DNA from 4 places in the Priestia sp. TRM10 genome. Region 4 is predicted to be linked to each of the others. Evidence: riboswitches for the same ligand, from Rfam matches in the RefSeq annotation. Region 4 holds a riboswitch; each other region holds the start of a gene.

Evidence for each region. A riboswitch is a leader RNA that binds a small molecule or an ion and turns the genes downstream of it on or off. The one in region 4 is predicted to bind thiamine pyrophosphate.
Region 1: it holds a riboswitch for thiamine pyrophosphate, as region 4 does, so the genes downstream of both, ACK3CR_RS16785 (3-oxoacyl-ACP reductase) here and ACK3CR_RS02260 (solute carrier family 23 protein) in region 4, are expected to answer to the same signal.
Region 2: it holds a riboswitch for thiamine pyrophosphate, as region 4 does, so the genes downstream of both, thiC (phosphomethylpyrimidine synthase ThiC) here and ACK3CR_RS02260 (solute carrier family 23 protein) in region 4, are expected to answer to the same signal.
Region 3: it holds a riboswitch for thiamine pyrophosphate, as region 4 does, so the genes downstream of both, thiW (energy coupling factor transporter S component ThiW) here and ACK3CR_RS02260 (solute carrier family 23 protein) in region 4, are expected to answer to the same signal.

Annotation. Positions count from the first base shown of each region.
Region 1 covers NZ_JBJZOT010000014.1:27,351-32,830, forward strand. The annotation lists gene ACK3CR_RS16770 (sugar ABC transporter ATP-binding protein) at 1-834, shown strand, start outside; gene rbsC (ribose ABC transporter permease RbsC) at 836-1,792, shown strand; gene rbsB (ribose ABC transporter substrate-binding protein RbsB) at 1,829-2,722, shown strand; TPP riboswitch at 2,812-2,910, shown strand; gene ACK3CR_RS16785 (3-oxoacyl-ACP reductase) at 3,020-3,781, shown strand; gene ACK3CR_RS16790 (cupin domain-containing protein) at 3,873-4,406, shown strand; gene ACK3CR_RS16795 (MFS transporter) at 4,942-5,480, shown strand, end outside.
Region 2 covers NZ_JBJZOT010000011.1:81,400-86,879, forward strand. The annotation lists gene ACK3CR_RS08810 (NAD(P)H-hydrate dehydratase) at 277-1,821, shown strand; gene ACK3CR_RS08815 (fructosamine kinase family protein) at 1,874-2,743, shown strand; TPP riboswitch at 2,816-2,928, shown strand; gene thiC (phosphomethylpyrimidine synthase ThiC) at 3,073-4,842, shown strand; gene gbsB (choline dehydrogenase) at 4,889-5,480, opposite strand, start outside.
Region 3 covers NZ_JBJZOT010000013.1:517,814-523,293, reverse strand. The annotation lists gene thiE (thiamine phosphate synthase) at 1-443, opposite strand, end outside; gene thiM (hydroxyethylthiazole kinase) at 418-1,242, opposite strand; gene thiD (bifunctional hydroxymethylpyrimidine kinase/phosphomethylpyrimidine kinase) at 1,242-2,057, opposite strand; gene thiW (energy coupling factor transporter S component ThiW) at 2,054-2,557, opposite strand; TPP riboswitch at 2,642-2,752, opposite strand; gene ACK3CR_RS13970 (EamA family transporter) at 3,131-4,021, shown strand; gene ACK3CR_RS13965 (spore germination protein) at 4,472-5,480, shown strand, end outside.
Region 4 covers NZ_JBJZOT010000002.1:447,467-452,946, forward strand. The annotation lists gene ACK3CR_RS02255 (LuxE/PaaK family acyltransferase) at 1-801, opposite strand, end outside; gene ACK3CR_RS02260 (solute carrier family 23 protein) at 798-2,123, opposite strand; TPP riboswitch at 2,359-2,467, opposite strand; gene allD (ureidoglycolate dehydrogenase) at 2,563-3,576, opposite strand; gene ACK3CR_RS02270 (hypothetical protein) at 3,974-4,324, opposite strand; gene ACK3CR_RS02275 (alpha/beta fold hydrolase) at 4,501-5,319, opposite strand; partial or broken gene ACK3CR_RS02280 (branched-chain amino acid transport system II carrier protein) at 5,435-5,480, opposite strand, start outside.

The DNA.
Region 1 (5,480 bases), on a different contig from region 4:
ACCGTTGATACGAAGGCAATTCGGGAAACGAACTTTGATGAGGTTGTCCGTAAGATGGTTGGACGCGAATTAACCGATCGTTTTCCAGAACGAGCACCAATACTTGGTGAAAAGGTGTTAGAAGTTCGCAATGCTACGAGAAATGGAGCTTTTCAAAAGGTAAGTTTCTCTGTGAAAGCAGGCGAAATCGTTGGAGTTTCAGGATTAATGGGAGCAGGCCGAACCGAGATTATGCGAGCCTTGTTTGGATTAGATAAATTAGACGATGGCGAGATATTGGTGAATGGTCAGAAAGTATCGATTAAAAATCCATATGAAGCCGTCAAACTAGGCATTGGATTTATTACCGAAGACCGTAAAACAGAAGGACTTATTTTAGATTTTTCGATTCGTGATAACATGGCGTTGCCGAACTTAAAAAGCTTTTCTAAAAAAGGGCTTATTGATGATAAGACAGAGAGTGAATTTGTTGATCTATTAATTAAGCGCTTACAAATCAAAACAGAATCAGGAAAAACAAGTGCGAAAAACCTTTCTGGTGGAAACCAGCAAAAAGTAGTTATTGCCAAATGGGTTGGCATTGGTCCAAAAGTGTTAATTCTAGATGAACCAACGCGAGGAGTCGATGTTGGGGCGAAACGTGAAATTTACCAGTTAATGAATGAACTAACAGACAGAGGAGTTGCCATTATTATGGTCTCGTCTGAGCTTCCTGAAGTGCTTGGAATGAGCGATCGGATCCTCGTTGTTCATGAAGGTAGAATTACAGGGGAATTAATGAAAGAAGAAGCAACACAAGAAAAAATCATGACATTTGCAACAGGAGGGAAGTAACATGAAACCAGCTATAAACAAAGTAAATCATGTTGATAATTTACTGCAAAAGCTTGGACCATTACTCGGATTTATTATTTTAGTTGCTATCGTATCAATTTTAAATCCAAGCTTTTTAGAACCACTGAATCTATTAAATTTACTGCGTCAAGTTGCGATTAATGCGCTTATTGCCTTTGGAATGACATTTGTTATTTTGACGGGTGGGATTGATTTGTCAGTAGGGTCAATTTTGGCTCTATCTAGCGCGCTAATTGCTGGAATGATTGTATCAGGTATTGACCCGATTTTAGCTATTTTAATTGGATGTATCTTAGGTGCAGTAATGGGAGCGATTAACGGTCTTCTTATTACAAAAGGAAAAATGGCACCATTTATCGCAACACTTGCAACAATGACAATTTTTCGTGGTTTAACGCTTGTCTATACAGATGGAAACCCGATTACAGGTCTTGGTGAAAACTATGCCTTCCAACTATTTGGACGTGGTTATTTCTTAGGTATTCCAGTTCCTGCAATTACGATGATTATTGCATTTGCAGTGCTGTGGGTGATTTTACACAAAACATCATTTGGCCGTAAAACATATGCCATTGGTGGAAATGAAAAAGCAGCTCTTATTTCAGGCATTAAAGTACCACGAGTAAAAGTGATGATTTATGCGCTAGCAGGACTTTTATCGGCTTTAGCAGGAGCGATTTTAACATCTCGTTTAAACTCAGCGCAACCAACAGCAGGAACTTCTTATGAGTTAGATGCGATTGCAGCTGTTGTATTAGGTGGAACAAGTTTATCTGGTGGCCGTGGTTTAATTGTTGGAACATTGATTGGTGCTTTAATTATTGGAACGTTAAACAATGGTTTGAACTTATTAGGTGTATCATCATTCTTCCAGATGGTTGTAAAAGGTGTTGTTATCTTGATTGCGGTGTTAATTGATCGAAAAAAATCAGCATAGGAGGGGTTCTCATTGAAAAAGGTCTTACTTGTACTCATGTCGTTTTCACTTCTTATTCTAGCGGCTTGTTCATTAGAGCCTCCAGAATGGGCAAAACCAAAGAAAAAAGGAAATTTAGAAGATATTAAAATTGGCTTATCGGTTTCTACGTTAAATAACCCGTTCTTTGTTTCATTAAAAAATGGAGTTGTAAAAGAAGCGAAAAAGCAAGGAATGGACGTTGTGATTGTTGACGCACAGAACGATTCAGCTAAGCAAGTTAACGATGTTGAAGATTTACTACAACAAGGGGTTGATGTTTTACTAATTAACCCAACAGATTCAGCAGCTATTTCAACAGCTGTTCAATCAGCTAACAATATTGGCATTCCTGTTGTTACATTAGATCGTTCAGCAGATAAAGGAAAGGTCGAAACGTTAGTTGCTTCTGACAATGTAAAGGGTGGCGAAATGGCAGCTGATTACATTGTTGAAAAGTTAGGTGAAGGAGCTAAAGTAGCTGAACTTGAAGGAACTCCAGGAGCATCTGCAACACGTGAACGAGGCAAAGGATTTCATAATGTAGCAGACCAAAAACTTGATGTTGCGGCAAAACAGTCTGCAGATTTTGATCGTACAAAAGGTTTGAATGTAATGGAGAACTTACTGCAAGGAAACTCAGATATTAAAGCAGTATTCGCTCATAATGATGAAATGGCATTAGGAGCTATCCAAGCCATTAACAGCTCAGGTCGAGATGTTCTTGTTGTTGGATTTGACGGAAATGAAGATGCTATTAATGCTGTAAAAGAAGGGAAGTTAGCGGCAACTGTGGCACAGCAACCAGAATTAATTGGTGAGCTAGCTGTTAAAGCGGCAAGTGATGTTTTAAAAGGCAAGAAAGTTGAAAAGAATATTGCAGCACCATTGAAGTTAATGACGAAGGAATAATGAAAAAGCATCATGCACCCTTTAGGGGAGTGTGATGCTTTTAAAATTGTACAAACGTTAGAAGCTAAAATATAATAATATTGACAATAAATATTTTACAGGGGAACTCATACGAGTTGAGAAGGTGAAAACCCGACCCTTTGAACCTGAGCGTTAATACTCGCGTAGGGAGTAAAAGTATACAGTTTGTACATGAAGAATGTTCAGCCCTTTTACTTTTGACGAGTGAAAGGGCTTTTTGTATTCACTCTCTCTTTCAAGTTTATTGTAAATACGAAATTGAAAGGAATTTGTTCGATGAAAAACTTCAAAGGAATTGCATTAATAACAGGAGCAAGTAGAGGATTAGGAGCTGAGATTGCAAGAACGTTCGTAGAAAGTGGATACGGTGTTGTTGTGAATTATTATCAAAACAAGGAAAGCGCCGAAATATTAGTAGATGAGTTAGGGAAAGAAAACGCAATCGCACTTTATGCTGATATTACAAATAAACATGATGTTGAAAAGTTAGTGAACCAAACGATTAAGCATTATGGATGTATTAATATTATTATCAATAATGCTCTTATAAATTTTAAATTTGATCCAAATGCACAAGAGCCTGTCCATGAGTTAAGCTGGGGGAAATATGTAGAACAGTTTGAAGGATCTGTTCATGGAGCATTGAATACTATTCAAGCAGCTTTACCATATTTGAAAGAAACAGATAATGCGAGAGTCGTGAATATTGGTACAAATTTATTTCAGAATCCTATTGTTCCTTATCATCAATATACAACAGGAAAAGCAGCTCTAGTTGGATTTACAAGAAACATGGCAAAAGAGCTTGGACAATATGGTATTACGGTCAATATGGTATCAGGTGGTCTTTTACAAACAACAGATGCTAGTGCCCTTACAACAGAGGAAGTGTTCAACATTGTTGCAAGTAGTTCTGCTTTAAATCGTGTTACCACCCCAAAAGATGTAGCTGACACAGTGGTATTCTTAGGGTCTGACAGAGCTAAAGGAATTACAGGACAAAATATTGTAGTTGATAGTGGCTTAACGATGAACTAAAGATGCACTTCATAAGGAGAATGGAAAACGGAATATGCTGTTAAGATGGCGTATAGGATATTTTATAAGCATGTGAAAGGAATGAAGAGAAATGTATTATTCTCCTTATATGTATTCCTATCCTTATTACGTACAGTATCCAGCGTTTCAAGCAGTGTACAGGTCTAATCCATATGAAGCTTATTCCTATTGGTACAGCAGAGAAAAAATTGAGTTAAAAGATTACGGAAGACAGCCGTTTGTGGTGAATATTAATGAAGCCACTAAGCAAAATAAAACATTCCGTACAGCCGTATGGACAGGACATCATCTGCAGGTTACATTGATGAGTATTAAAAAAGGAGAAGACATTGGGCTTGAAATTCATCCGAAAACAGATCAATTTTTAAGGGTGGAAGAAGGGCAAGGACTTGTTCAAATGGGAAAAACAAAAAATAACTTATCCTTTCGGAAAAGAGTTTCTGATGATGATGCCATTATGGTACCTGCGGGGACATGGCATAATGTCACAAATATAGGGAATAGACCATTGAAGATTTACTCTATTTATGCACCCCCTGAGCATCCGTTTGGTACGGTGCATCGAACGAAAAAAGAAGCAGAGGCTGCTGAACGAGAGAAGTAATTAGTGTAAATTATGTTTATAAATAAAGAGATAAAGATGAAAGAAGGGTGTTTCTCTGTTAGAGAAACACCCTTCTTTTTATATGAGTTCTGTAATTAACAGACTTTTTAAAAAAATATAGACAATAAAAATGATTGCCTGTATACTTGTATTGTAAGTTAGTTGTATTACAAGTATACAGGTTAGTTTTTAAAAAAATATTCAATATAAGAATTGCAGAACAAAAAGAGGCTGAAATTGCAGTAGGACTTGCAACAAGTAAAACTCCTTTTGTAAGCACTTACAAAATATTTAATTTACATCGAATGGCAGAGTAGATTGGAAAGGAAGTTTATTATCAGCATTACAGTCGATAATAGCATCAAAACAACAAAAGAAATGCTGTAGTAATACAAACACAATTAAATAATAAAGGCAGGGGAGAAGAGAATGTTTAGTTTAATTGAAAGCGCTTAATTTAGGATGGTTGATATCAGAGGGATAAGGAAGCAAGGTTAAAAGAAAAGGCCAAAAAAGCCTAAAAGGGGGATTTATCTTGAATCAGCTTGAACTAGAACGTTCTACAACAAGGAAAGTAACACTTCGACTAATTCCGTTTCTATTCTTATGTTTTATTATCGCAATACTAGATAGAGTAAATATCGGATTTGCGGCGTTACAAATGAACGAAGATCTTGGGTTCTCCAATGCTGTCTTTGGATTAGGAGCAGGAATTTTCTTTATTGGTTATTTTTTGCTAGAAGTTCCGGGAAGCGCTATGATGACAAAGATTGGGGCAAGAAAATGGATTAGCCGCATTATGGTAACATGGGCGATTATCGCCATCTTTATGGCATTTGTCCAAACTCCTACACAGTTTTATATTGCTCGTTTTCTTTTAGGAGTGGCGGAAGCTAGTTTCTATCCTTGTATGGTTTATTATTTGAGCGGTTTCTTCCAAACAAAACACCATGCTAAAGCTATTGCAGGATTTATGCTTGCTATTCCAGGAGCAAATGCTATAGGTTCGCCTCTTTCTACATTTCTATTAGGAATTGACTGGTTGGGTTTAGCAGGGTGGCAATGGCTATTTAT
Region 2 (5,480 bases), on a different contig from region 4:
GTACCAATTTAACTGTCAGTCTGTATTTATATAGAAATTATTATAAAAAAATACCAAAAAACACTATTGTTTTTCTAAAATAATATAAAAAATAGCTTATTTGTCGAAATGTCGAATTATTTCCCGTACTGTTAAAAATTTAAATTTAATAAATATAGTCTGTAATACCTATAAAAACCCGTGGAACATTTGATGTTAAGCCATTCTTTTTTTTAGGTATTGATTTTTTTAGAACGGGAAAATAAAAAGAAAGAAGAAAGTAAGGAGGAATATAGGGTGAGAATTTTTTCAAAAGATGAAATGTATAACATTGATCAAGAAACAATGGAGAAGATTGGATTAAATAACGGTATGTTAATGGAGAATGCAGGGCAGACAGTAGCTCGAGAAATTGAAAGTCGAATCAAAAAAAATGATAAGATTATTGTCATTTCTGGAACGGGGAATAATGGGGGAGATGGAGCTGTTATTGCCCGTATTTTAAAGGAGAGAGGCTTTTCTATTGAGCTTTGGATGAGTCATAAAGGAGGAAGTGTTGCAGAAGATGCCCAACGGGCGTTAAAGATTTATGAGAATTGCGGGCATTCGTATAAAATCTATGAAGAAAATGAAGAAGTATTTCAAACTTCTTTAAGGAAAAGTACGATTATTGTAGATGCTCTTTTAGGGATTGGTACAAAAGGAAAGGTGAGAGATCCATATCGAAGCATCATTGAAGAAATAAATGAGGCAAACAAAATCATATATGCCGTGGATATTCCAAGTGGACTCAATGCGGATGAAGGGGAAGTAGATGTAGCGATTAAAGCTCATACTACATTTGTTATTCAAGGTGCCAAGCAAGGGGCATTTTTGTTTCCTAGTGCAAACTTTTATGGGGATATTAAAACTGTTGATATTGGCATCCCTTCTTCTGTTATAGAACAGAATTCGCATATGAAAAGAAGGTGGAGTAAAAATGAAGTGCTTTCATCTCTTCCACATCGGGACATCTCCTCACATAAAGGAACATATGGGCGAGCTCTTATGATAGCAGGATCCGAAAATATGCCTGGGGCTGCTGTTCTTTCTTCGAAGGCTGCTTCCCGAAGTGGGATAGGACTTCTCACAATTGGCATTATCGAAAACATTAAGTCTATTATTGCCTCTCATCTTCCTGAAGCAATGTACAATCTTCATCAAAGCCACCAAGGTATGCTTTCTGAAGTGAAAGATTACAGCTCTTTGCAACTAGATGCTATTGGCATTGGTCCAGGAATTGGAAGAAATAAGAAGACGGAAAAGATCGTTGAGGAAATATTGAAACAGCAGGTTACCCTTGTGCTTGATGCAGATGCATTGTTCCATGTGAAACCTCATTTACAGAAAGTGCAGGAGAGAAATTTTCCAACAATTTTAACTCCTCATCCAGGTGAAATGGCCTCACTTCTGGATTTGTCTATTAAAGAAGTAGAGAGTGACCGATTCGGAAAGTCGCGCGAGTTTGCTCAAACGTATGGCGTATATCTTGTTTTAAAAGGACCTTTTACTATCGTGACGACTCCTGCTGGAGAGCAATTTGTAAATTCCTCGGGAAATCCTGCTCTTGCAAAAGGTGGTAGTGGAGATGTGTTAACAGGAATGATTTTAGGATCTGTTCTTCAGTATGAAAATGTACAAAAGGCGCTGAGTAATGCTGTATTTATTCATGGTGCTATAGCAGATCAACTAGTAGCATCTACACATTCTCCATTAGATGTACTAGCTACAGACATTATTGAAGGAATTTCTCCACTGCTTCATGAATTATATAGAGAAAAGGAGTATTCTACTGGATACTGAAATGTGAACCATTTTCTTTTAAGGTTTTAAGAGGAAAGGGGAGTTAGAAGGATTGGAAAAACTCATTAAGCAAGCTATTTATAATAGAGGTGACACTTCAAACGTTCAATTAATCCGGCCTGTTTCTGGTGGTGATATCAATCAGGCATCTTATGTGAAGACAGAGAAAGAAGAATATTTTATTAAGTATAATAATTCTACACCTCCTGGTTTTTTTCAACAAGAAGCTCAAGGCCTAAAGAAAATCAAAGAGACAGGTGTTATTCAGGTACCAAATGTGTACGACTTTCATGAATCAACAGAAAGCGGAGAAGGATGGCTTATTTTAGAATGGATTCAAGGAGAGAAAAATGAAAAAACAGAAGAGCTTCTTGGCAGACAGCTTGCACTTATGCATAGTGTAAGTAAAGATAAATTTGGTTTTCCTCATTCTTCGTATATTGGGATGATGGAACAGCCAAATCAATACTATGAGAAATGGTCAGAATATTACACGAAAAGTCGTCTTCTCCCTCAAGTAGAACTTGCAAAGAAAAAGGGGTACCTTTATCAGGAACGAGAAGCAGGGCTTTATGAACTTCTTGAGAGAATGGAGAAATGGCTTCCTCATTCTTGTGAGGCTTCTTTACTTCACGGGGATCTTTGGGGAGGAAATTGGATTGTTGGTAAAGCAGGAGGTCCTTATTTGATTGATCCCTCAGTATTTTATGGTCATTCTGAATTTGAACTTTCTTTTACTGAACTTTTTGGTGGATTTTCTTCAGAATTTTATCAAGCTTATCAAGAAGTTCGGCCGCTTTCTCCAGAGTATGAGGAAAGAAAACCACTCTATCAACTTTTTTATCTACTTGTTCATTTAAATCTTTTTGGAGAAGCTTACGGAAGGTCTGTAGACCGAGTTTGGCGCTATTATGTAGGGTGAAAAAGAAAAAAGAGTAGTTTACATCATTTACTAGATATGCTATAGTTCGAAATGTAAACTGAATATTCAATATTTTACTACTAGGGGAGCCCTAATTTTGTGGGCTGAGAGGAAAGACAAAATCTTTCTGACTCTTCGAACCTGATCTGGGTTATACCAGCGGAGGGAAGTAGGAGAGATAACGTAAGAAAGTGAATTGCGTTTTTTTCTACATATCCAATTGGGTTCTCTATATTAGAGAACCCAATTTTTATTTTAAGAAAAAATTTCTGCTATTTCATCTCCTCCAAAGGTGTAGCCCAACAACAATACTAAGGAGGAAGATTTGTATGTCGAAAAAAGTAAACATTCCATTGCAATCAACATTTCCAAACAGTAAGAAAGTTTATGTAGAAGGTGAACATCATAGTATTCAAGTACCAATGAGAGAGATTAAACAAAGTGATACAAAAACAGATAGCAAACATGAAAAAAATGAACCAATTCGTGTTTATGATACAAGTGGAATTTATAGTGATGAAGCTGTGGAAGTGGATATTACGAAAGGGTTACCTCGTGTTCGAGAGGCATGGATTATGGACAGAGGAGATGTAGAAAAATATGAAAAACGAGAAATCAAACCAGAAGATAACGGATACCGAAGTGAAAATCAAAAACAAAATATTGCCTGTTATCCAAATGTAATTAAGCACCCGTTCAGAACATGTAAAGGAAAGAATGTTACACAAATGCACTATGCCAAAAAAGGGATTATTACCCGGGAAATGGAGTTTATTGCAATTCGAGAGGGAGTAGAAGCAGATTTTGTACGGAAAGAAGTTGCAGAAGGACGAGCAATTATCCCATCGAATATTAATCATCCTGAAAGTGAACCAATGATTATTGGGCGTAACTTTTATACAAAGATTAACGCCAACATCGGCAACTCTGCTGTTAGTTCTTCTATAGAAGAAGAGGTAGAGAAGATGACGTGGGCAACAAAATGGGGCGCAGACACAATCATGGATCTTTCTACAGGGAAAGACATTCACACAACGCGGGAGTGGATTATAAGAAATTCACCAGTTCCAGTTGGCACTGTTCCAATTTATCAAGCACTTGAAAAAGTACAAGGAATTGCAGAAAATTTAACGTGGGAAATCTATCGCGATACACTTATCGAACAAGCAGAACAGGGTGTTGACTACTTTACAATTCATGCTGGTGTTCTGCTACGTTACATCCCACTTACGGTTAACCGAACAACAGGGATTGTGTCAAGAGGAGGATCTATTTTAGCTCAGTGGTGTCTTGCTTATCATGAAGAGAATTTTCTCTATACGCATTTCGAAGAGATTTGTGAAATTTTAAAACGTTATGATATTGCTGTTTCACTTGGTGATGGCCTTCGTCCAGGCTCCATTAAGGATGCGAATGATGAAGCGCAGTTTGCTGAGTTAGAGACGCTAGGGGAGCTTACAAAGATTGCATGGAAGCACGATGTTCAAGTAATGATTGAAGGGCCTGGACATGTACCAATGCATAAAATAAAAGAAAATGTTGATAAACAAATGGATATTTGTCATGAAGCTCCTTTTTATACATTAGGACCATTAACAACTGATATTGCACCAGGTTATGACCATATTACATCTGCTATTGGAGCAGCAATGATTGGTTGGTTTGGTACTGCGATGCTTTGTTATGTTACCCCAAAGGAACATCTTGGATTGCCAAACAAAGATGATGTAAGGGAGGGAGTTATCTCTTACAAAATTGCAGCGCATGCGGCAGATCTTGCTAAAGGTCATAAAGGAGCTCAAGACAGGGATGATGCTCTTTCTAAAGCTCGGTTTGAATTTCGGTGGGATGATCAATTTAACCTTTCACTTGATCCTGAACGTGCAAGGGAATTTCATGATGAAACTCTACCAGCAGAAGGTGCAAAAACAGCACACTTTTGTTCCATGTGCGGCCCGAAGTTTTGCTCCATGAGAATTTCTCACGATATTCGCTCAATGGCGGAATTAAAAGACAAAAGTATAGAAGAAATTAGAGAAGAAGGTATGAAAGAGAAATCTGAAACATTTAAAAAGGAAGGCTCACATCTTTATTCATAAAAAAGGACCGGTCTCACTATAATTGAGACCGGTTTTTTTATGATTTTTAAACTGTTTTTGGCGTTAGGTTAAAGCAGCGGTTGTAGATCCATTCATATTTTTCTTGAGTAAGATCATGAGGATTCCCTCCTGTTTGAGGGTCTTTCATTGCTTCTTTTGAAAGACGTTCAATCATATCTTTTGGCACCCCTTGATCTTCAAGAGAAGGAATACCTAGATCTTCAACAAGTTCATACATCCAGTTTACAGAAGCTTTTGCTGCCTCTTCTGTTGTCATGTTACTTGTATCAATTCCAAATGCTTTCGCAATACGTGCAAATTTAACAGGGTTTCCTTTCCAGTTGAACTCCATCACAGGCCCCATCATAGCTGCTACGCATTCTCCATGAGCAACTGGAATAATTCCGCCTAATGTTTGGCTCATTGCATGAGCTGCTCCTGCTGATTCACTGCCGTAAGAAAGACCAGCAAGCATAGCTGCTTGGGCCATTCCGTATCTTGCTTCAAGGTCTTCCCCATCTGCATAAGCACGGCGGATATAATGTGCAGCATACTCCATTGCCATTAATGCAACAGCATCTGTAATTGGTTGAGCAAATTTCATTGTATAACATTCAATAGCGTGCGCTAGTGCATCA
Region 3 (5,480 bases), on a different contig from region 4:
TCTTTTGTAATTCCTTTTGCATCAAGTTTTGTGCTTGTCGGAAAAACTGCGCCAACTCCGATATAATCTGCTCCGTCCTCAACTGCTTTTTTCGCTTCTTGAACTGTTCGGACAGATACGCCAACAATCATATCTCCTACAAGAGAACGCACAACTTTTAGTGGCAAATCATCTTGCCCAACGTGTACGCCAAAAGCCCCAACAGCAAGTGCTACATCTACCCTGTCATTAATAATGAGCGGAACGTGAAATCGATCAAGAAGCTTTTTAAGCCGGAGGGCACGCTCATAAAACTCTTTTCCGTCCGCTTCCTTTTCACGAAGCTGTACGAGCGTTACCCCTCCTTCAAGCGCTTTTTCCACTTTTGCTAAAAGTTCTTCTTCTGTTCCCCCAAACAAATCTGTAACAAGATACATTTTATAAGATAGGTTGTTTTGCTTCATACATTTTCACCTCTTTTTCCCACGTTGTACTCGTAAGTGTTGATAGTTCGTCAAAAAGATTAATTTTAAAAGTGCCAACCCCTTCTCCTTCTTTAAGACGCTTTACGGCTCTTTCTCCAGCAAGTCCCATATAGGAAATACCAGCAAGCGCTCCTTCTAACACACTCCCACTTGCTCCAACAAAACAGCCAATAATAGATGCTGTCATACATCCTGTCCCACTTACACGCGTTAACATCTGGTGACCATTCTCTACGTAGACGACACGCTCTCCGTCTGTAATAACGTCAATTTCTCCACTTATGACAACAACAGTGTTATACTTTTTGGCCGTTTTTTTAGCAATTGTAGTTTTATCTTCATCAACTTCTCCAGCATCAACGCCTGAGGTTTTAGCTTCTACTCCAATAAGAGAGGCCACTTCAGAAACATTTCCTCTAATAACCGTTACCTTTACTTGCTCTAACAGCCACTGAGCAGATTTCGTACGATATGTTGTAGCCCCAACTCCAACAGGATCAAAGACAACGGGAATGTCTTTTTCATTTGCTTTTCTCATTGCTTTTTCCATTGCAACAAGAGACTCTTTTTTGATTGTCCCAAAATTAATGACAAGTGCAGAAGAAATAGACGTCATTTCTTCTACTTCTTCAATAGCATCTGCCATAACAGGAGAACCGCCAGCAGCGAGTGTTGCATTCGCACAATCATTAATTGTCACAGCATTTGTAATATGATGAACAAGAGGATTTTTTTCTCTTGTTTCCTTTAACAACTCACTAATTCTTTGTTTCATCATTAGACTCTCTCCTCTTTATAGACGCCCGCTTTTTCGTAAAGATCATAAAAATGATGAGTTGGGCCATGTCCGCTTCCGATGTTTAAGCTATTCTTAATAGCTCCTGTAATATATTCTTTTGCTTGTTTTACCGCATCTTCAAGGGCTAATCCTCGTGCTAATCCTGCTGAGATGGCAGCTGAAAGCGTGCAACCTGTGCCATGCGTGTTTTTTGTTTGAATTCTCTTTCCATAAAAGTGTGTGAACATTTCTCCATTAAAAAGAACATCTGTTGGTTCTTCTTCTAAATGTCCGCCCTTCATTAAAACGGCTGATGGACCTTCCTTTATTAAAAGGCGTGCTGCATCTTCCATCTCCTCGATTGTCTTAATCTCTGCTCCTGTAAGTTTGCAGGCTTCAGGAACGTTCGGTGTTACAACTGATGCAAGAGGCAATAGTTCTTCTTTTAATGCCTCAACAGCTTCTGGGTGAAGCAAGTCATAGCCGCTTTTTGAAATCATCACGGGGTCTAATACAACATGCGGGGCATTGTATTCTTTCAGTTTTTTAGCAACTACTTTAATTGTTTCAACCGTTGAGAGCATTCCAATTTTCACACTATCAACTTTAATATCTGTAAAAATAGCATCAAGCTGATCTTCAATAATGTTTGGCGAAATATCTTGCACAGAAAGAACACCTTTCGTATTTTGAGCAGTAACTGCAGTAATGATGCTCATTCCGTACGTACCAAGTGCTGAAAAAGTTTTTAAATCTGCTTGAATCCCTGCTCCTCCTGAGCTGTCAGAGCCTGCAATTGTTAAAGATGTTTTCATGAATTTAGCCTCCTTAAATTTTCAATTCCATTTCGTTTTATAAGTACACGTAAAAAGATATAGCCAAGTAAAGCCCCACCAAACGAGCTCATAATAAATGATGGAACAAAAGCAAAGAGAGCGACGTTTTTCCCTAGAAAAAGAAGGGCAAAAGGATACGCTATTATGGCCCCGATAATCCCTGTTCCAACGACTTCTCCTAACGCAGTGAGCGCCATGTTCTTCGTTTTCTGATATAAAAACGCTGCTAAAAAGGCACCAATCATACTTCCTGGGAAAGCAAGAATTGAACCTGTCCCAAACAAGTTGCGTAAAAGCGATGTTCCAAACGCACATAAAACCGCGTAAAAAGGACCTAATAATACAGCAGAAAGCACGTTAATCACGTGCTGTAACGGAAATATCTTTGCAAACCCAAGCGGAATGTAAAAAAGATGACTTGTTAACGTTCCAATTGCCATTAAAAGGGCTGTTGCTGATAGCTTCGTTGTTTTACGCAAAAAAAGCTCCTCCTATGAGCACTAGGAGAAGCTTGTTATGTAAGTAAAGAGTACAACTTAAAAAGCCGATTTGTACACTTCAATTAATATCGTAACGCGACTTCCCTACGCTAGTTTTAACTAGTTCAGGTTTGAAGGGTCAAAGACAAAAGGTCTTACTCTCAGCCGGCTTCTCCAGCTCCCCTAGTGCAGAATACTTATGAATTTTTCTTTATTATATCAATTTTCGACAAAGTTGCAAAGGTAAAACATTCAAAGGCTATACTGATAATTTGTAATAGATCTAAAAACATGGTAGCCGCTCACGTTTACCCCAATCGTTCCTCCCCTAGGAAAAATGGTGTCCCCACAAAAAAGTCAGTTTCATACTTTATTTAGACAAGGTCTAATCATTGTTATATCTTTAGCTTGATGGATACACCGGGAAATTTTATAATATAAGTTATTGAATAATTAAAAGCTGTAAAAATCAATTTACAGCAGGTGGATTTTTATGTAATATTGCTTTACTTTTCGCCACCCATCTCTTTTTAGAGATGGGTGGCTTTATTTTTTTGTATGGAGGATTTAATAATGAAGATTTGGAGCTATGCATTACTTGTCTTTTTAGGTGGCTGTTCTTATGGAGTAGTATCAACATTTGTTAAAATAGGCTACAGTCAAGGATTTAAACTAAGTGAAATAACAGGATCTCAATATTTACTTGGATCTATCATGTTGTGGATCATTTCAATTTTTGTGCCAAAAGTACGTTTAAAGTGTAAACAGTGGCTAACTTTGATTCTAAGTGGTATACCAATGGGCTTAACTGGGATTTTTTACAACCAAACTCTTAATTATGTTAATGCCTCGTTTGCCATTATTCTTCTCCTGCAATTCACATGGATAAGTATAATTTTACAATATCTCTTTGATAAGAAAGTACCCACTCGCAAAAACTTAATTGCAACAGGAATCATCCTTTTCGGTTCTGTCCTTGCTTCTGGCTTTTTGAAGAGTGAAATTACTTTTTCACTTACTGGCATCAGCTTTGGGTTGCTTGCTGCTTTATCATTTGCTCTTTTTATTTTTCTAAGTGGACGTGCAAGTATACCTATTCATCCAATTTATAAAAGTGCAATTATGACAACTGGAGCGACATTGACTATATTTGTTTTGTTACCGCCTGTATTTCTTGTAAATGATGCTCTTGCAAATGGACTGTGGATATACGGTCTTCTCACAGGATTCTTTGGTTCAGTCATTCCCCCTATTTTATTTAATATTGGTATGCCTAAAGTAGGCGGAAGCTTAGGCACCATTCTAAGTGCCTCAGAGCTACCAACGGCTGTAACCATGTCTACCATTGTTCTGCATGAAACGGTGACCTTATTCCAATGGGTGGGTGTCGTTATCATTCTAGCGGGAATTACTTACCCAAACTTCAAAATCCGTCAAACTTACTCCCTTGACAAAGAACATTAAATATTTGAAGCAAACTATTATACAAGATGAACTGTTCCTTCATTGTTGGACAACAATGAAGGGCAATTTAGTTTTTTCTTTTTTAAACTATAAGTAAGCCTCAGTATAAGGCATTCTAATGTCGTTTGCCGTTATTAATTCCTTTTAAAACACTAATGTCTCCTCATTTAACAAAGAAGAAGTATTGTATTAAACATGTCCTCCTTCTGATTCTGATACAAACCATTCCTTAAAGTACCTTGTTGTTTAAATTCTAATCTAGTTAACCAATTACTTCTATTGCTCTGAAAACTCATGTACTAATAGTCTTTACATCAAATTCTTAAAAGCACCAAGAAATCATTCATCATATTTTGGGCTAACTTATCAAAAGAAGAAACTTTTAATTTTAAATAATTAATAACAACAAAGGGAAGAATAAAAGAAATTCATCATGCCCGGAGTGATAAAATGACTTCCTCACTGCTTGAAATAACTATCGAACAGATAAAAAAATCTTTAGGTAATCCTACTGACCTTGTAGTTAGAAAGCTAAAAATAAAAGTTAACGATCAAAAAGTGAATACAGCACTTATTTATATAGCGGGGATTGTAAAAGAAGAGGAAATAGAAGACTACATTATTGAACCTATGCAACAACTTGTAATAAATGGTTCTGAAGATGATATCATCCATATACTGCAACAAGAAATTATCCAAGTTAAAGCTGTAACCATCATTACATCTCTTGAAGAACTCCTCAAAGAATTGTTAAACGGACAAACAGCTATTCTTGTTGAAGGGAAAGAAGACATTTTACTAGGCAATACGTCTATGTGGAAAGAAAGGGCTATTGAGGAAGCTCAAGGACAACGTGTATCTAAAGGTCCTGTAATTGGCTTTAATGAAAATTTGGATACAAATATCTCTTTGCTTCGAAAATCCATTAAAAGCGAAGAACTACGCTTTGAAAAACGCACTTTAGGGACTATTACAAACACAGATATTTGCCTTGTTTATCTCGAAAAAATGGTTGATAAAAAAGTATTAAAAGAACTGAATAAAAGATTAAAGAAAATCGACTTACAAAAAGTGTTAGAGGCAAATTATATAGAGGAATTTATTAGTGATGATTTTTTTACTCCTTTTCCCCTTATCCTGTCGACCGATCGACCAGATGTAGCAACTGGGGCAATAACAGAAGGAAAAGTGACTATATTAGTTGAAGGATCGCCCTATTCGTTGATAGTACCTGCTGTATTCATTCAATTCTTAAACTCCCCTGAGGACTATTACTTTAAGAGTGGAGGGTTTCTGCGCCTATTTAGAGCTCTTACTTTAATTTTAGCGGTTTACCTTCCTGCCTTGTATATAGCTTTTGTTAATTTTCATCCAGGTCTGTTACCAGGTGATCTGTTGATAAGCCTAGTTTCTCAAAGGGAAGGAAAGCCATTGCCTTTAGTTATTGAATTATTAGTAT
Region 4 (5,480 bases):
ATACATATTGATGCATTTATCACGACCAATTTGAAAATACGTCTGAAACTCAGTGTACAACTGCTCCATATCCACTTCCCGTGACTGGCCTTTAAAGCCTCCTGTATCAAAGATTCGGCTTTTTTCTGGTAACCGGAACTGAATTTGCTTTTCCTTTAAGTAATCAAGTATATGAACATAAGCAAAGCTTGCTCCCATTAGCATTACAGGCTCTCTTTGCTCCTCGCATCTTTTTAATTGGGAAACGAGCCTTTCGAAATTAAGTCCCTCTTCACTGAAAAAGAATTCACTATTCTCGGTTCCAAAATAGGACACAGCATTTGATAAGTATCTTGATAATGAAGAATTTTGGTTAAGATCTTCTGCTGGTGAAAGGACAAAAATAGTCATTTTCTCATAATCTGGCATAACAAACTGCTTAAACGGTCCTTTCATAGAAGCATCCCACATAGTAAGATCAGGATGATAATTCTTCCCTTTTGCCTCAGGATTCGTTGTCCCGCTTGTCATAAAAACAGCTTCTGCTTCCTCAATTGGTTCACAAGATAACGTTAATTCCTTATACCCCTGAATCGGCATTGGGGGAATATCTATCCATCTCTTCACTGTTAGGGGCGTTCTTTTTCTCGCCTGACAAAATTTCTTATAAGCCTTATTATGCTTAAACTGATATTGAAACAATTTTAGTGCCAGCTCGTTATATGTCGCTTCAGCAATATCAGGATTCGTTTGCTTTTCCTGCGTATTACTTTCAATGAACTGTAAGATTTCATAAGTAATCATTTGTGAATCTTCTCTCATTCTAAATGCCCTCTTTTCAGTCTATTAGGTATAGTGATAAGTATTAGTTGTAAAAAGATAGTAGTGAATGCTCCAATTAATAAACTATTAGAAAGCATTGTACCTAAGATTCCATCCATATTACCGGAATAGTGAGGTAATGAAAGTGCAAGCACTATGGATAACCCGATGATAAGATAATTTTTGTCCGTATTTTCTGCCTTAGTAAGAATAGAAATCCCCGTAGACACAAGGGTAGCGGCAGCAGGCAAAAAGATTCCTCCTACAACAGGAGAGGGTGTTAAAGCAAGTAATGCCCCGATTTTTGGAAAGAATCCAAACAGTAGGAAAATACACCCTGCCACCATAACCGGATATCTCGAACTTACTCCTGTCAATCTTAGCAATCCGACATTTTGAGCATACGCAGTAGTAGGAAATCCTCCGATAAGAGAAGATAGGAATGAACCAGCCGCTTCGCCTGCAAATCCATTGCGAATTCTTTTTTTGTTAATTTCAGTATTCAGCATTTCACCTGAAGCCTGGTATACCCCCATTGCTTCAATAATGGCTACAATATATACGACAAAAAAAGTTAAAAAGGGTTCCCATTGAAACGTTAAATGTCCATATGGAAGGAACTGTGGAATTCCAAACCATGGTTTACTTTCAATCAGAGAGAAATCAGCTTTTCCAAGCATAACGGCAAGGATGTCTCCAACAACTAATGCAATTAAAAAGGAAAAAGATTTCCATAATCCTTTGCCAAAAAGAGATAAACTTAACACAATGAGGGACGTTGTGATTGATAATGTTAATGTTGATGGACTTGCAAATGATTCATCCCCAGGCGCCCCTCCCAAGAATTCAGATAGAGTGAACTCTGCTAAAGATATTCCAACAAGAAAAATGACCGTACCTGAAATAACAGGGGTAAATAGTGACTTTAAACGGCCGATAATGCCTGTAATAGATAAAATAAACACAATAATTGCACTTAGAAAAATACCGCCGCTCGCAGCAGCTAGGCCGTTCGCTTTACCAGCCGCAATCATAACCGAATCAAAAGCAGCAGATGGACCTTGAACAATAGGTAATCTTACTAGCTTAGTAGCCTGAATGAATGTCACTAAACCAGCTACAATGAATATAGCACTTACGATATTTGCCGATTGTGAAAGGGGTAAACCAATCATTGCAGCAACAAAGATTGGGTCTAGCCAAACGTTTGAAACACAAACATGCTGCAATCCATAGAGAAATGTTTTTGAAGACGACAATTTCTCATCCAATGCTAGCTTTTCTTCATAATGATTAGTAGTATCTTTTGCTTCTTCCTTCATAGTTGTCTCCTTACGCCATAGTGTTTACAATTCTGATCTAGGATGCCATAAAAACGAATATTTTGTTTTATTACATAAATTCCCCCTTCTGCTTTATTTCAGTTAATCTGTTCAAGTGCCTATTTTTTTAGGATTTTTAAAATGGGTTGGTTCTAAAAGCACTCCAAACGAAAATAGAGCATAATAAAAACCAGGCCCACTTTTGGACCTGGTATAGTATAGTAATAAAGAATAATGTTTATCTTAGCTACTTTCCTACGCTGGTATAATCCAGATCAGGTCCAAAGGGTTAAAAAACATCAGTTTTTCTCTCAGCCCCGTTTCGGGCACCCCTAGTAGAATTGTATATTTATTTATCGACTCTAATGATAACTTTAAAATCTAGATAAGTAAAGACTGATATAATGGTGGAAAACTTTACATTCTAATAAATTAGCCTCTATTCTTTTGATAAATAATGATAGACAGTTTCAGTCACAGGAACTCCTTCTTTCAGTCTCATTTCCTCTTTTACTTGCTCAGGCTCTCCTGGTACCATGACCTTTGAAAATCCTTCAGCAGGTGTTATTTCATGAAGTTCTTTTATCATTTGATCCATATTGGCTAGAAATGTATCATGATCCGTGAAAATAGTCGGGTTAATGGCACATAAGAAATGTCCAAGTTTGCGTTTCTTTGAGTAGTCACCATACATTGCAGTAATATGAGGGCCAAATGCTGCTCCAGCAAGTAGTCCTGAAAGCACGTCCACTACCATAGCAAGTCCATAACCTTTAGGACCAGCAAATGGCAACAAGGCTTTGACTTCGTTTGGATCTGTAGTCGACTTTCCTTTCCCGTCCACTCCCCAATCAGAAGGAATAGAGGTACCAGCTTCGCGCGCATGAAGGACTTTTCCAAAGGCGACATTGCTTGTAGCCATGTCAAGAATCACTGGTTTATGTTCAAGCGCAGGAAACCCAAACGCGATTGGGTTTGTACCAAAAAAAGGCTTAGCTCCACCAAATGGCACTACTACTTTATCTGTATGAGTCATAACCATACCAATCATTTTATGTTGGGTAGCTTGCTGTACAAAATAAGACAATGCCCCGCAGTGACTGCTGTTAATGGCTGTTACCATCCCAATTCCGTTTTTATTTGCTAATTTCATAGCATGATTCATTGCTTCCTTAGCAACTACATGTCCCATTCCGTCATCACCATCAAAAACAGCAGCAGATGGAGCTGTATCTTTTATAGAAAATTGAGGATTAGGGTTTAGTCCTCCTTCGGTTAAGCGCTTAACATAATGTTCTGTTCTTAATACACCATGAGAACTAACTCCTCTTAAGTCTGCGTGAACCAAAATATCTGCTACTATAGCCGCATGATCTTGGCGAAGACCAGCCTTTGTTAACTTCTTTCCAACAAGTTCTTTTAATTGATAATCAGCAACAATTATATCCGTCATTTGGCTAAACTCCCCTTTTTAGCATTTTTGTCTTCTTTTTTAATCTTCATGACCTTTTTGAATTTTCCTTCTTAAATTAGCTTTTTCAAAGGAATGGGAGGGATAACTAGCGGTAAATATGCAAAAATTCCCCGTTTAGAGAATTAGATGAAAATAGACAAAACACGTCTATATAGGACTACGCAAGAAAGGGTAATGAAAGAGCAGATCATCTTATTACTAAATAAAAAAGAACCCATTTTGAAAATATATCATTCAAAATAGATTCCCACGTTTAAATTTATTATTAATAATTCCAAACTCCCTACTTTATAGAAAAGGATAATCATGCTATTCTCTTAGGCGATTCAATTGGTACTTTGAACAGGATCTTTTATAGATATATTCTATTTATTGTTTATCCAGGGAATACTCTACGGCAAGCTATATGTGCTGCATGTATTCCTCCTCCTGCATTTATGGCTGCGCCAAGCGGACCACCAACAAACGCTCCATAAGCAGCCGCTCCTACAGTTACCATAGCCACACATTCATCAAAATCTGCTTCAGGATGGGAGTTTCTAAACATTACGGCTAAACCATCAGCATTTTCGCTAATCTTTCCTCGAATATCATCCGTAATTCCGTTTAAAATATTTTCACTTTCCTCGAAAGTGTGACTCAATCCGTTTTCAAAACCATTTACAGCATTATTTACAGCGTCATTGACTGTACGACCTGCACTTCTAAGCTTATCTTCAAAAGACATATGATTGCTCCTCCTAAGGACTTGATTTATCAAATTCTTATATATCTTCTTCACTTATAAGAAATTATATTCGATTCTTAAAAATGGTTCTTGGCTATTTAAGTATCCTTCGATCTTTTGAATTTTTATAATAAAGAGCGGTATCAAAACCATTCGCTTTGATACCGCTTCTTATCTCATTCTATCCTTCTACTCATAAAACGAAGCACAGTCTCATTAAACTTTTCCACTTCATCTACAAATAATGCATGGCTGCTGTTTTCAAAGAAAACGGTCTTGGCGTTTGGGATATGCTCCCCCACCCATGCAGGACCTCTCCAATCAAATACACTATCTTTTTGAGCTACTAATACTAAAGATGGTAGGTTAATGTGAGGTAAAAAGTCTCGCCAATCATACCGGGTATGATCAGCCATAATAGCCACTCGAGCAGATATTGGCGTTTTTGCCATTTCAGTAAGCATCAATTCCTTTTCCTCTTTTGAAATCTCTGTCGAAATAATAGTGTTAATTTGATTTTGATCAAAATGAGCGGTATCTAATTGAACCTGTGCTTTCATGTATTGAAAGGAAGCATCATCATAGCAGATAGCATGAGCGTACTTCCAGTCAAGATCATAATACTGTCTTGGTGTTTGCTGAACAAATATCGCTTGTCTCAGCCGTTCGTTCCCGAATAACTCAAGGTAGCTCCAGATGACTGGACATCCAAGCGACCAGCCTAGCACTGTTACATCCTGAAGATTGAGCTGAACGAGAACATCGTAAAGGTCCCTCGCCAACCTTGGTACGTGATATCCGTGATCTGGCTTATCTGAATTGCCGTGTCCTCGAAGATCAATTGTGATAACGCGGACGTTCTTTGCTAAACATTCCATATTTCGTTGGAAAAAGTGTCCGGAAAATCCCCATCCGTGAATCATCACTAGGGGACGCCCTTCTCCGTGCTCCTCATAATATATGTTTGTTCCATCATTTGTTTGAACAGTGGGCATGATTATTCACTCTCCTTTTGGCCGCTTTTTAAAACTTATAGATACTAATAAAAACCTGTTCCAAAAGAAGATTTCCCTTGATATATTCTCATAAACATAGAATAACCGACTAACCTTATTTATTGAATTGAGTTTCACTAGGATGAGAGGTGTCCTTGCGT